4 regions of the Brevibacterium linens genome follow, and region 2 is predicted to be linked to each of the others. Evidence: riboswitches for the same ligand, from Rfam matches in the RefSeq annotation. Region 2 holds a riboswitch; each other region holds the start of a gene.
What was found. Region 2 has a riboswitch for thiamine pyrophosphate ahead of thiC (phosphomethylpyrimidine synthase ThiC). Riboswitches for the same ligand answer to the same signal wherever they lie in the genome.
Positions count from the first base shown of each region.

Region 1: it holds a riboswitch for thiamine pyrophosphate, as region 2 does, so the genes downstream of both, CXR29_RS00625 (3-oxoacyl-ACP reductase) here and thiC (phosphomethylpyrimidine synthase ThiC) in region 2, are expected to answer to the same signal.
Region 3: it holds a riboswitch for thiamine pyrophosphate, as region 2 does, so the genes downstream of both, CXR29_RS04510 (ECF transporter S component) here and thiC (phosphomethylpyrimidine synthase ThiC) in region 2, are expected to answer to the same signal.
Region 4: it holds a riboswitch for thiamine pyrophosphate, as region 2 does, so the genes downstream of both, thiO (glycine oxidase ThiO) here and thiC (phosphomethylpyrimidine synthase ThiC) in region 2, are expected to answer to the same signal.

Region 1 covers NZ_CP026734.1:142,113-145,317, reverse strand. Annotated here, with positions in the region: gene CXR29_RS00640 (thymidylate synthase) at 1-333, shown strand, start outside; gene CXR29_RS00635 (class I SAM-dependent methyltransferase) at 288-1,085, shown strand; gene CXR29_RS00630 (NUDIX hydrolase) at 1,086-1,511, shown strand; TPP riboswitch at 1,647-1,766, shown strand; partial or broken gene CXR29_RS00625 (3-oxoacyl-ACP reductase) at 1,861-2,636, shown strand; gene CXR29_RS00620 (MFS transporter) at 2,861-3,205, opposite strand, start outside.
Region 2 covers NZ_CP026734.1:428,102-431,306, forward strand. Annotated here, with positions in the region: gene thiC (phosphomethylpyrimidine synthase ThiC) at 11-1,834, opposite strand; TPP riboswitch at 1,830-1,938, opposite strand; gene CXR29_RS01820 (M18 family aminopeptidase) at 2,013-3,205, opposite strand, start outside.
Region 3 covers NZ_CP026734.1:1,050,940-1,054,144, forward strand. Annotated here, with positions in the region: gene CXR29_RS04505 (ABC transporter ATP-binding protein) at 1-1,026, opposite strand, end outside; gene CXR29_RS04510 (ECF transporter S component) at 1,026-1,652, opposite strand; TPP riboswitch at 1,675-1,783, opposite strand; gene CXR29_RS04515 (FN3 domain-containing metallophosphoesterase family protein) at 1,930-3,205, shown strand, end outside.
Region 4 covers NZ_CP026734.1:1,552,736-1,555,940, reverse strand. Annotated here, with positions in the region: gene CXR29_RS06955 (ketopantoate reductase family protein) at 1-760, opposite strand, end outside; gene thiE (thiamine phosphate synthase) at 861-1,544, opposite strand; TPP riboswitch at 1,556-1,659, shown strand; gene thiO (glycine oxidase ThiO) at 1,649-2,809, shown strand; gene thiS (sulfur carrier protein ThiS) at 2,806-3,063, shown strand; gene CXR29_RS06935 (thiazole synthase) at 3,065-3,205, shown strand, end outside.

The sequences.
Region 1 (3,205 bases), 290 kb from region 2:
ACCCTCCTCGGCGGCGATGATCAGACGATCGTGGAGGAACCCAGCACTCTTCCACGGCTGCCCTCGGGGGCGAGCCTGGACCAGGTGCACCAGGTCCTCGCCCTGGAGAAGTCGATCCGTGCAGACGAGCTCCCAGGCCGCGCACTGGCGACCCTTGATCTTCCGGAAGCGTGGGTCGACATTGTCCGCCTGTTCTGGATCCACCGGCAACTCCAATACCAACGACCAGTCGACCCATCGATTATCGGCGACCTCCATCCCCTCCACCGGGAGCTGGTCGTGAGCCGATGGCCCAGCATCGAAAACGCGCGTGTGAGGGCGGTGCAGCAGTGACGACATCATGGACGACTCCGGCAGTCTCAGCAGGGTTCGATGCCTATGACGACTATGTCGAAAACCGACTGGCTTATACCCCGCTCGTCAATGACCTCCAAACTGCTTGCGGCCGAGGGGGGATCGTGCTCGATTATGGGTGCGGCAGCGGAAAAGTCTCACGACGCCTCCTCGACGCCGGAGCCGCAGCACAGGTCGTCGGAGTCGACATCAGCACCGACATGATCACCCTCGCCCGGGCGCAGACCCCGCAACCGGCCGCGCGATTCCACACCATCGACAGCGGCCACGTTCCCTACCCGGATGACACATTCGATGCGATCGTGTGCTGCTTCGTATTCATCAACGTGCCCACACGCGAGGAACTGAGAGCGATCGCCCGCGAGCTCGCCCGAGTGCTTACACCGACCGGCAGACTCTTCATCGTCGATAGCAACCCGGCGGCCACAGGAGTACCGTTCCCGACCTTCCGCAGCGGCGAGCCCGGCAGAGGCTACCGTGACGGAGACGAACGCAAGGTCAGCTTGCAGATCCCCGGCACCGGGATCCTCGAGCTTGTCGACCGGCACTGGTTCATCAGCACCTACGAGGCGGTGCTGACCGAGGCCGGCTTCACAGTCGACAAGGTCACCGACCGCGGAGCACAAACCGTAGAGGACGTCGGCTCCCAGGCACCTATCGACCATCCACCGTTCATGCAGATCACAGCCCACCTCCAAGACCACTCCGAGTCGACGATCGGGGCGGGGTAGATGACGCGCGACGCTTCCTACCCGAAGCCGGCGACGCTGGCGGCAGTGGTCCGAAAAGGACGTGTACTCCTTATCCGGCGTGCCCACATGCCCGACGCCGAGCGCTGGGCATTCCCCGGGGGCAAGATCGAACCCGGCGAGACCCTGACCGCCGCGACCGCGCGCGAACTCGCCGAGGAAACAGGAGTCCTCGCCACACCCGGTGATGTCTTCGATGCTGTCGACGTCATCGATGCCGACCACAATCTGCATTACGTCCTGATCGCAGTGCTCTGCCGATGGGAACGAGGGGAACCGGTCCCGGACGATGACGCACTCGAAGCGGCATGGTTCACCCTCGAGGAAATGGTTGCGATACCGGTCGCGGAAACATTCAACGTCCGCGCTATCGCCCAAACCGCGCTCGAGCTGGAACGCAAGCAATAGGAACACTCAAGAAGCCAGAATGCCCATTTGCCGGATAGCACGTAGTGATATCAGGTGTTCTGTGACAGCGATTCCAGTAACGAAGAATCAGGCCGTCCGAAGCTTGTGGAGAGTGTGGTTTCCGTGATGTGATGGTGGCGTGACACGGGGCGCCGCCCGTTCCAGCTTTCGAGCACGGGACGTGGTCGGCTGAGATGACACCCGTTGAACCTGATCCAGTTAGCACTGGCGAAGGGAATGTCCGGACTTTCACCCGCCGACAATGTTGGCGGTGTCAGCGCACCGAAGAGCAACTTTCGCTCTTCGGTGCGCACGGGTTGCCTTCGCCTCGATATCGAGAGGCATACACATGGCACACACTATTCTCCCCCTCACCGAGCAGATCGTCCTCGTCACCGGCGGCGCCCGCGGACTCCGAGCTGCGATCACTCGCGCGTTCCTGGCCCAGGGTGCGCGAGTGGTCATCGACTACCACACCTCCCAGGACGCCGCGGAGGACCTCGCCGCCGCCCACCCCGGAAAGGCGATCGCAATCCGGGCTGATGTCCGCGACCGCGCCCAGGTCGATGCCCTCGTCGCTGAGGCCGCCGATCGCTTTGGCGGTCCGATCACCACGGTCGTGAACAACGCGCTGGCTGACTTCTCCTTCAACGGCGACGCCCGCTCCCACGCGGACCAGATCTCCTACGAGGAGATCACCGCACAGTTCACCGGCTCCGTGCATGGGCCTCTCAACGTCATCCAGGCCACCCTTCCCGGCATGGTCGAGGCGGGCTTCGGCCGGATCGTCAACATCGGTACGAACCTCTTCCAGCACCCCGTCGTGCCCTACCACGACTACACCGCGGCGAAAGCAGCGCTGCTGTCCCTGACACGCACCTTCGCCGACGATCTCGGCCCGCAGGCCATCACGGTGAACATGGTCTCCGGGGGCTGCTGCTGACCACCGACGCCTCGGCGGCGACCCCTGAGGCGGTCTTCGAGGGCATCGCCGCGGGCACCCCGCTGCGGGCGGTGACGACGCCGGATCAGCTCGCCGACCCAGTCGTATTCTTCGCTTCCCCGTGGGCCAGGGGTGTGACGGGTCAGAACCTCATCGTCGACGGCGGACTCGTCAAGGGGTGAGCGGCGTGGAAGGCAAGCAGGCCCACTTCAACCTCTTCATCCACGGTGTCGGTCATCGCAGCGCGGCCTGGTGGTCACCGCCACGTCGTGCAGCGCAACGACCGACTGCGCCTCGTCCCTGAACACCGTGACCACGCCTCTCTCATCTCACTCTTCGTTTAAGCAGAGCCCCTGCAGAAGCCCCGTTCATTCCCTTGACGGACACGCCGTCAACACCCTTCGGTCTAGATTTCTGGGGCGCTCTTCTCTCCGTGGGCTCGGAGCATGCCGAAGGCGACGAGGCCCGCCGCGAGCACGGTCAGAGCGATTCCGCCCCAGGTGACCGCGAGTCGGAACTCCGCGGTCTGCTCGGTCGGCCAGGCCGATGCGGTGAGGTGCCCGGTGAAGATGGCGGCGAGGAAGGTTCCGCTCAGGGCGATGCCCACGGCGGTTGCGAACTCGCCGGCTGTATCGGCCAGGGCCGCGCCGACGGTGGTCCGGTCTTCTGGAACTCCTTTCATGACGTTGGTTCCCGCGACGACGCCGACGACCCGCATTCCCGCCGCGACGAGCACGAGGGCCACAGCGAT
Region 2 (3,205 bases):
TGAACGACGGTCAGTCCGCCTTGAGGCCGACGGTCGGATCGGGCAGGTAGACCTCTCCGCCCGAGGCGAGGAATTCGCGGCTCTTCTGCTGCATTCCCGCCAGGGCCTCCTGAGCTTCGGCGCTGCCGTAGGTGTCGCGGATGTCCTGGGAGATGCGCATCGAGCAGAACTTCGGCCCGCACATGGAACAGAAGTGCGCGGTCTTCGCCGGTTCGGCCGGCAGGGTCTCGTCGTGGAACGCCTCAGCAGTCTCCGGATCGAGGCCGAGGGCGAACTGGTCTCGCCACCGGAACTCGAACCGAGCCTTCGACAGCGCATCGTCGCGGGCCGTCGCACCGGGGTGGCCCTTCGCGACATCGGCGGCATGCGCGGCGATCTTGTACGTGATCACTCCGGTCTTGACGTCGTCGCGGTCGGGCAGGCCCAGATGCTCCTTCGGAGTGACGTAGCAGAGCATCGCCGTGCCGTAGCGGGCGATCTCGGTCGCCCCGATCGCCGAGGTGATGTGGTCGTATCCGGGTGCGATGTCCGTGACCAGCGGACCCAAGGTGTAGAACGGTGCGCCGTGGCAGAGCTCCTGCTGGCGTTCGACGTTCTCCCGCACGAGGTGGAGGGGAATATGCCCGGGGCCTTCGACCATCACCTGGACGTCGTGGGCCCACGCGCGTTCGGTGAGTTCGGCCAGTGTGTCGAGTTCGGCGAACTGGGCGGCATCGTTGGCATCAGCGATGGACCCTGGTCGCAGTCCGTCGCCGAGTGAGAACGCGACATCGTATTGGGCGAAGATCTCACAGAGTTCGTCGAAGTGGGTGTAGAGGAAGTTCTCCTCGTGGTGGGCAAGGCACCAGCCGGCCATGATGGACCCGCCGCGGGAGACCATCCCGGTGACCCGGTCGGCCGTGAGGGGAACGTAGCGCAGCAGCACACCGGCGTGGACGGTCATGTAGTCGACACCCTGCTCGCACTGTTCGATGACCGTGTCGCGATAGATCTCCCAGGTCAGCGCGTTCGCATCACCGTCGACCTTCTCCAGCGCCTGATAGATCGGGACGGTGCCGATGGGGATGGGGGAGTTGCGGATGATCCATTCTCGGGTGGTGTGGATGTCATTGCCGGTCGACAGGTCCATGAGGGTGTCGGCACCCCACTTCGCGGCCCACCGCAGCTTCTGCACCTCCTCGGCGATGGAGCTGGTGACCGCGGAATTGCCGATGTTCGCGTTGATCTTGACGAGGAACGCCTTGCCGATGATCATCGGCTCGGATTCGGGGTGGTTGATGTTGTTCGGGATGATCGCCCGACCGGCGGCGAGCTCGGCACGCACGAGCTCGACATCGCACTGCTCGCGGAGTGCGACGAACCGCATCTCCGGGGTGATGATGCCCTGCCTTGCGTAGTGCATCTGGGTGACCGTGCGGCCGGTCTTGGCCCGACGCGGAACCGGTTTGCGTCCCTTCCACTGCTGTGACGGGGCCCCTCGGCGGACGGCGGCACGACCGTCATCGGCGATGCGGTGGCCGCGGGCGTCATACGTTTCGGTGTCGAGACGGTTCTCGATCCACGGAAATCGCAGAGCGGGCAGTCCCTCTTCCGGAATGCTGCCCGGTCCGACGGTGCGGTAGACGTCGACGGGATCGTTGGCCCGGCCGTTCGAGTCCTCGAGTTCGATGCGGGTCACGGGAACGCGGATGCCGTGGTCCGTGTCGTCGACCCATGCCGGCGAATGCGTCGGATACTGCTCGAGGGTGAACTGGTCGTCCGCCGCTGCGGCAGACGAAACCGCGTCAGGCGAAGCTGTGGCAGGGGTAGGTGTTTCCGGGGTGAATGCAGTCATCTGCAGTCCTCACTTCCTACGCCGGTATCAACCGGATCAGGTTCTACGGTCTCGGACGATGCAGTCCGATCTCAGCCCGTGCAGAGGGCTCCCGTGGGGTCGTGTAATTCGTATCACGATTGTCGTGGTGAGGACAACCGCGGTGTCGGCGGAATCGAGTCCCGCCGGGGGTGCGAGGTCAGCTGCCCTGGAGGAATGCCTTCGCCACGGCACCGAGGGCGAGCACATCGGAGACCGCGACCATTTCGCGTGCCGAGTGCATCGAGTACAGGGCAGGACCGACGTCGACGGTGGTCATTCCCAGACGGGTCGCGGTCAGCGGTCCGATCGTCGAACCGCAGGGCATCGCATTGTTCGACACGAAATCCTGGTATTCGACTCCGGCGGCCGCGCACGCCTGCGACCACACCGCGGTGCCGACCGCATCCGTGGCGTAGCGCTGCTGAGCATTGAGCTTGAGCAGGGGACCGCCGCCGAGGCGGGGGCGCACATGCGGATCATGACGTTCCGGATAGTTCGGATGGGCAGCATGCCCGGCATCGGAGGAGACACACACCGAGGAGGCCATCGATGCGAGATAATCGCTGCGCGTCGACTGCGGCAGCAATGAGGCGACGATGCGCTCGGTGACATCGGCGAGGAACGGACCACACGCACCCGAACGCGAATTCGACCCGATCTCCTCATGATCGAAGGCCGCCAACAGGGGGATGCCGTCGAGCCTATCGGCATCGAGCTGGGTGAGCGCGGTGACACCGGCGTGGACGGACAGCAGGTTGTCCAGCCTCGGCGAGGCGAAGAATTCCTCGGCGGCACCGAAGAGGGCCGGCTCCTGAGTGGGAATGGTGTAGACGTCGTGACCGACGACAGTTTCGGCATCGACGCCGGCGGAGGCGGCGAGCAGTTCGATGATGTCGGCCTCAGCGAGATCGGCCAGACCGATGACAGGAGCGGTATGACGCTGCTTGTCCAAGGCCAGACCTTCATTGACCTGCCGGTCCAGGTGGATCGCCAGCTGCGGGATGCGGGCGATCGGTCCGGTGCGGGCGAGCACGATGCGGCCGTCGGCGAGGCCGAGACGACCGGCGAAGGCGAGCTCACGATCGAGCCACGAATTCAGCAGCGGCCCACCGTAGACCTCCACCCCGACCTGGCGGGTGCCCTCAGCGGTGTACTCGCCGCCGGGTTTGAGTTTGAACGCCGGGGAGTCGGTGTGGGAACCGAACACACGGAACCGGTCAGCCGCCTCGGTGACGGTGGGATTCATCCACGCGATGAGCGCGCCGTCGCGGATGACGTAGTGCCCGGTCCCGGGCGTCAGCGCCCAGGGGGCGGACTCGTCGAGGCGGGAGAATCCGGCCTCTTCCAGTT
Region 3 (3,205 bases), 620 kb from region 2:
TCGGGGCCGTTTGGCTCCTTCCCGCAGGGCCGCCTCGGCGAGGACCTGCCCGGAGAATTCGGGCAGCAGGCCCGCCAAGGTCAGGGCCGTGGTCGATTTGCCTGCCCCATTCGCACCGATGATTCCGAGGGCCTGACCGGCGCTCAGGCTCAGGTCCAGTCCGGTCGCGGCGGGGGTGGCCATGCGCGGTCGAGCAACGCTGAGCCGATCTGTGCGCAGCAGAACCTCGCCGAGGCGGCCCGACGTCCCACCGATTCCTGCGGCCCCGCCTCGGCGCGGGGTGGGGGAGTCCTGCGGAATCCAGATGCCGCAGCCGATGAGCGTTTCGGTCAGGTCCGGATCGGTGAAGATCTGCTCGGGCGGACCTTGGGCGACGATCCCGTCACCGCCCAGCACGATGACACGGTCGACGTGCTCGGTCCACAGCTCCACCCGGTGTTCGACGACGAGCATGGTCGCCTGTGTCTCGGCCTGCACGGTGAGCACGGCATCGCGGACCTCGGTCGCCGAGGCGGGATCGATATTGGCCGTCGGTTCGTCGAGGACGATGACCTCCGGGGCCATCGCATGGATCCCGGCCAGGGCCAGCCGCTGCTTCTGCCCACCGGACAGGGCCGCACTCGGATGCTCCGGGGCCAGATCGAGTCCCAACGCATGCAGGGACTCGGGGACCTGAGCCTCGATGACCTCGGCCGGGAGTCCGAGGTTCTCCATCCCGAATGCCACATCATCACCGACGCGGGAGAAGATCACCTGCGAATCGGGATCTTGGAGGACCAGCCCGGTGCTGCCTCGGCGAGGATCCGGTTTCTCTCCGCCGACGAGGAGTTCACCGGTGGCCTCACCCGATTCCTCGGGCAGGACACCGGCGACGGCGTGGAGGAACGTCGATTTCCCGGCTCCGGAGGCGCCGAGCAGCAGCACCTTCTCTCCGGCCACGATCTGCAGGTCGAGCGGACCGACCGCCGGCTGATCACGGTCGGTGTGCGTCCATGAGAAGCCGGCGGCCGTGATCGGCAGCGCCATCAGCGACGGCCGGAGGCGAAGGAGCTCAGAGCTCCGGTGGCCGCGATCGCCCGGTAGGCGTACCACGCGCCGATGCCGGAAATGACGAGGCCGGAGATGATCGCGCAGACCGCATAGATCGCCTGGAACCCGAACTGCCATTCGGCGTTGTACATGATGTTCTCGCTCACGGCCATGAACGCCGCGGCCAGCACACCCGAAGCGGCGGTGACCCACAGGGTGAAGCGTTTGTAGCCGAAGGCGGCGAAGACGAGTTCGGCACCGAGACCCTGCAGCAGACCCGAGAGCAGAACGGTCGCCCCGAAGTGGGAGCCGAGCACGGCTTCGACGATCGCGGCGATGAGTTCGCACAGGAGTGCGGCACCGGGTTTGCGGATGATGGCACCGGCCAGCGGACCGGCCAGCACCCAGAGTCCGGCGATGAGGCCGATCGACGGCGGGAATGCCTGGAAGGCGAGTTCGAGGACCTTCCAGCTCAGCGCGAGCACCCAGAAGACGAGTCCCACGGCGATGCCGAGCACGGCGGTGGTGACATAGTCGACGACCCGCCACTGCTTCGTCTTCGGCGCCGCGGTGAAGGCCTGCGCGCGGGCGGGGGTGGTGGTCGGCGCGGTGGTATTCGGCATTGTGCCTCCTCATATCAAGGAGGGGTGAAGAGTCTCGACTTCCTTCGGCGGTACTGACCGCATCAGGTTCGAGGGTCTGCAGCTTCTTCTGCACTCTCAGCGCCCCTGACGGCGCTCCCCTGTCGTAGCCACCACTGTACAACAGGTGAGAGAAGCAGCGACCGGGAGCGGAGGCGACGCGGAGGCCGGGATCCGTCATCGACGATTCACCTCTCGTTCCCTGTCTCGTCGACGGGCCTCGAACGACCGGACACTACTGATCGGTAGGAATGGGTGGGTGAATACGCATCGACTCAAGCGACCACTCAGTGCCCTGTCCGCCGCCACCCTGCTCGCCGCTCTGGTGGCGGCCCCGGTGCCCGTGCGCGCCGAACCGAATCTCGGCTCGGGCGGCCCGAGTTCGACCGTGAGCCAGGACCCGACGGACACGCCCGCCGAGGCGGATGCAGGGAATGAGGCGATCACCGATCCCGTACTGCAGGTCGGAGCCGACTCGACGACGCGCAACCTCTCGTGGATGAGTGAGAACTCCGGCGGGGGAGAGGTCCGGTGGGCGCCGGTCAATGAACTCGAGGGAGGCGAACTTCCCGCCGACGCGGCAGCGGCTGAGACCACGGACTCCGGTCTCGCCACCGACCTCAAACGTCACTTCAACCATGCGAGCATGACCGACCTGGAACCCGACACCGACTACGCCTACCAGGTCGGCAGCGACGAGGACGGGTTCACCGAGGTGCAGCAGTTCACCACAGGATCGTCCGGAGGAGATGACGAATTCCTCGTCTTCGGCGACCCCCAGGTCGGCGCCGGAGGCGGAGACCCCGACGACGCCACCGGCTGGGAACGGACCCTGTCGACGGCCGTGGCCACTGCCGACGACCCGAGTTTTCTCTACTCCCTGGGAGACCAGGTCAACGCCGCCGGCAACCAAGAGCAGTACGCGCAGTACCTGGCGCCGGAAGCGACCCGGACGATCCCGCAGGCGACGACGATCGGCAACCACGATGTGTCGTCGAAGGCCTACGAACAGCACTTCAACCGACCCAATGTCAGCCAGGACCACGGCGGCGGAGGCATCATCACCTCCGGCGGCGACTATTGGTTCATCGAAGACGGAGTCCTGTTCCTCAACATCAACTCGAACAGTTCGGACATGGACGCCCACGCCGAGTTCATCGACGAGGTCGTCGCCGAACACGGTGGCCAGGCACGATGGACTGTGCTGGGATTCCACCATTCGATCTATTCGACGGCAACACATTGGAACGATCTCGATGTGAAGCGGCTGCGGAAGGCGATCCCACCGGTCGCGGCCCGCAATGACATCGACCTCGTCGTCTCCGGCCACGACCACATCTTTAACCGCACCTTCCTCATGGACGGGGAGGGCAAGCCCGTCGAGGGCTCCGAAGCGGGAGCCGATGAGGCGAAGGAAGACGGGCAGACGCTCTACCTCACGCTGACCTCGTCATCGGGGTCGAAGTTCTACGACTACGTTCCCGGCCTCGACTGGGAAGGCAAGAGCGTCCACAACGACATGCCCGCCTTCACCC
Region 4 (3,205 bases), 1.1 Mb from region 2:
CGAGGATGTGCTCCGTTTCGCTCGGCAGCCCTGCCGTCACATCCCGGTAGAGGGATGAGGTGAAGGCCGAACCGTCCGCGGTGAGCATCTGCAGCGTCATGTCGTGGGAGGCCTCCGACACCGGGTGTCCGGCCGCGGTCGCCACGGCTTCGAGTTCGTCGATGATGGCATGCACGTGCGATCTGCCGCCGGCCGCCATGATCGCCCCGACGGGAGCGCGGAACAGGCATGTGACGACTCCCGCCGCGGCGATGAAGGTCCACTTCTCCCACAGCCCGTCGATGATTCCGTCGACGATCTGGAGCTTGAATCCGGGGACGTCGAGAGCCGCGGAGATTCGCGTGGGTACGGCCGCGGCGTGAAGGTCGCCGATGGTCATCACCGCAAGGTCGGTGAGCTGGACGACGGCTCCGTCTCTGATCGTGCCGACGATCTTGACGAACCCACCGAGCACCTGACCGGGGTACCTGTGCTGCAGCTTCTCGATCTGAGCCATGCCGTTGAGGAACGGGATGATCGTCGTCTGCTCCCCCACAGCCGGTCCGATATCGTCGATGACCGAGTCGAGTCCACCCGCTTTGATCGCGACGATGACGATGTCGAAGATCCTCGGTGAGGCGCTGAGCTCCTCGGCGGTGATGACATCGACCTGGTTCGTCCGATCGGCACCGGGAGCGGTGAAGCGCAGTCCGTTCGCGCGGACCGTCGCCGCCCGAGCCTGCCGGAGCAGGAACGTGACATCGCGTCCGGCCTCCTGCAGATAGGTGCCGAACGCTCCGCCGGTGGCGCCTGCCCGGCGATGAGAATCGACAGGCCGGCACCTGCATCGATTCCGTCGGATGCGCTGTCAGCTGCTGGGGTCATTCCAACTCCTCCTTGAGCACCCGTGCGGCCGCAGCGGGGTCGTCTGCCGAGGTTATCGCACGGACGACGACGGCACGGTTCGCGCCCGCCTGCCGGATCGCGTCCAGTCTCTCCCCTGCCGCGATGCCGCCGATCGCGAACCACGGTTTGCTCGCCTCGGCGGCGGCAGCGGTCAGCAGTGCCGTCCCCACAGCGGCACGGCCGGGTTTCGTCGGGGTCTCCCAGACCGGCCCGACACAGAAATAGTCGGTCTCCGGGTCCGCCTCGGCGGCGAGCGCCTGCTCGAGGGAATGGGTGGAGCGGCCGAGGATGACGTCGGGGCCGAGCACGGCTCTGGCCTGAGCACTGGTGAGATCTCCCTGACCGACGTGGAAGACGTCGGCGTCGGTCAGCAGCGCGACATCGGCGCGGTCGTTGACGGAGAAGAGCTTGCCGTGGCGTGCGGCGGCATCCCTGAGGACTTCCAATGCGGCGATCTCGGCGCGGGCCTCGAGGCTCTTGTCCCTCAGCTGGATGATGTCGACTCCCCCACGGTAGGCGGCGTCGAGGAACTCGGCGAGGTCGCCTTGAGCGGTTCGGGCATCGGTGCACAGGTAGAGCGACGCTTCGGCCAATCGGGCCTGCCTCCAGGTCCTCTTTTTCTGCCGCGCTGCGGTGCGCGGTGGCATCTGTGTGGTCATGGTCATAGAGTAGAGAAGTTCGCGGGAGCCTCCCAACGAGGCTGAGAGGGCGTAGGAGCCGACCGTCAGACCTGATGCGGATCATGCCGCCGGAGGGAGAAGCTGTGAGAGTCATCGTCGTCGGCGCCGGGATCATCGGCCTGTCCACGGCCTGGTATCTGCGCCGTTTCGGTGCCGAAGTCACCATCGTCGATCCTGCCCCCGCCCAGGGTGCGAGCCATGCCGCCGCGGGGATGATCGCTCCCGCCGCCGAGGTGGTCTGGGGGCAGACTCCCCTGTATCCGCTGATGCGGACCTCGGCTCAGATGTACCCGGAATTCGCCGCAGAGGTGGCGAGCGCCACCGGCACCGATCTCGGTTTCACAGATGCCGGGACCGTGGTGTGTGCGGGTGACCGGGCTGATCTGCAGGCTCTGCGGGAGCTGCGCGAAGCACAATCGCGATCGGGTTTCGCCACCGAGCTCATCACCGGCAGTGCCGCCCGCCGTATCGAACCGTCGCTGTCGCCTGCCGTGGCCGGGGCCGTGCACATTCCCGGTGATCACTCGATCGACCCCCGTCGTGTATCGGCGGGACTGTTGTCTGCTCTTACGGCCGGCTCAGAGTCGCTTCTTATTCGGCAGCGGGTGGCCGAGCTGCTGGGCGATGGTGCGGCGACGACCGGCGTCACGCTGGGAGACGGCCGCCTGTTGGAAGCCGATCAGGTGGTCGTCTGCGCCGGCAGCGCCATCACCGAGATCGCCGGTGTCCCGCCGCTGCCGATCCGGGAAGTCTGGGGTGATGTGCTGCGCCTGCGTGCCCCCGCCGAGGCGACTCCCCTGCTGACTCGGACCATCCGCGGGCTGGTCAACGGTCGCCCCGTCTACCTGGTCCCCCGCCCCGACGGTGAGATCGTGCTCGGTGCCAGTTCCCGCGAGGACGGACTCTCCGGCACCCCTGCCGGGGCGATCCACCGGCTGCTCTCTGACGGGCAGCGATTGGTCCCGGGCATCGTCGACGCGGAGATCACCGACATCACCACCCGCGCTCGCCCCGGTTCTCCCGACGACCTGCCGATGATCGGGCGCATCGATCCCGGCTGCGTTGTGAGCACGGGGTACTTCCGCCATGGCATCCTCTTGGCCCCGTTCGGCGGCCGCCTCGGCGCCGAGCTCGCCCTGGGTGTCGCCTCCGACTGGCCTCCTGACGGAGCGCTCGAGTCCGTGTCCCCGCACCGCTTCGCCACAGACCACACCACTGCCCACCTGATGAGGAGCAACTCATGACCGATCGCGAACACTCACCGACCATCGTCCTCAACGGCGACCATCATGAGCTGCCGGGTGCCACCTCGGCGCTCGACCTCATCGCCGAGGTCACCGGACGGGAGCTGAACCCCGATGGGACACCGGCCGACGGCGGACGCTTAGGGCTGGCCCTGGCCGTCGACGGCGAGGTCATCCGTCGCGGTGCCTGGTCCGGGTTCGCCCTGGCCGACGGGCATACCGTCGACATCGTCACCGCAGTGCAGGGAGGCTGAGATGAGCTGGATGGTCGATGACGTGGAGATGTCGTCTCGCCTCGTGATGGGCACGGGCGGGGCAAGTTCCCTGAGCATCCTCGAAGACGCCCTCGTGGCCTCGGGAACCGAGCTGACCACGGTGGCGATGCGCCGCTTCGAC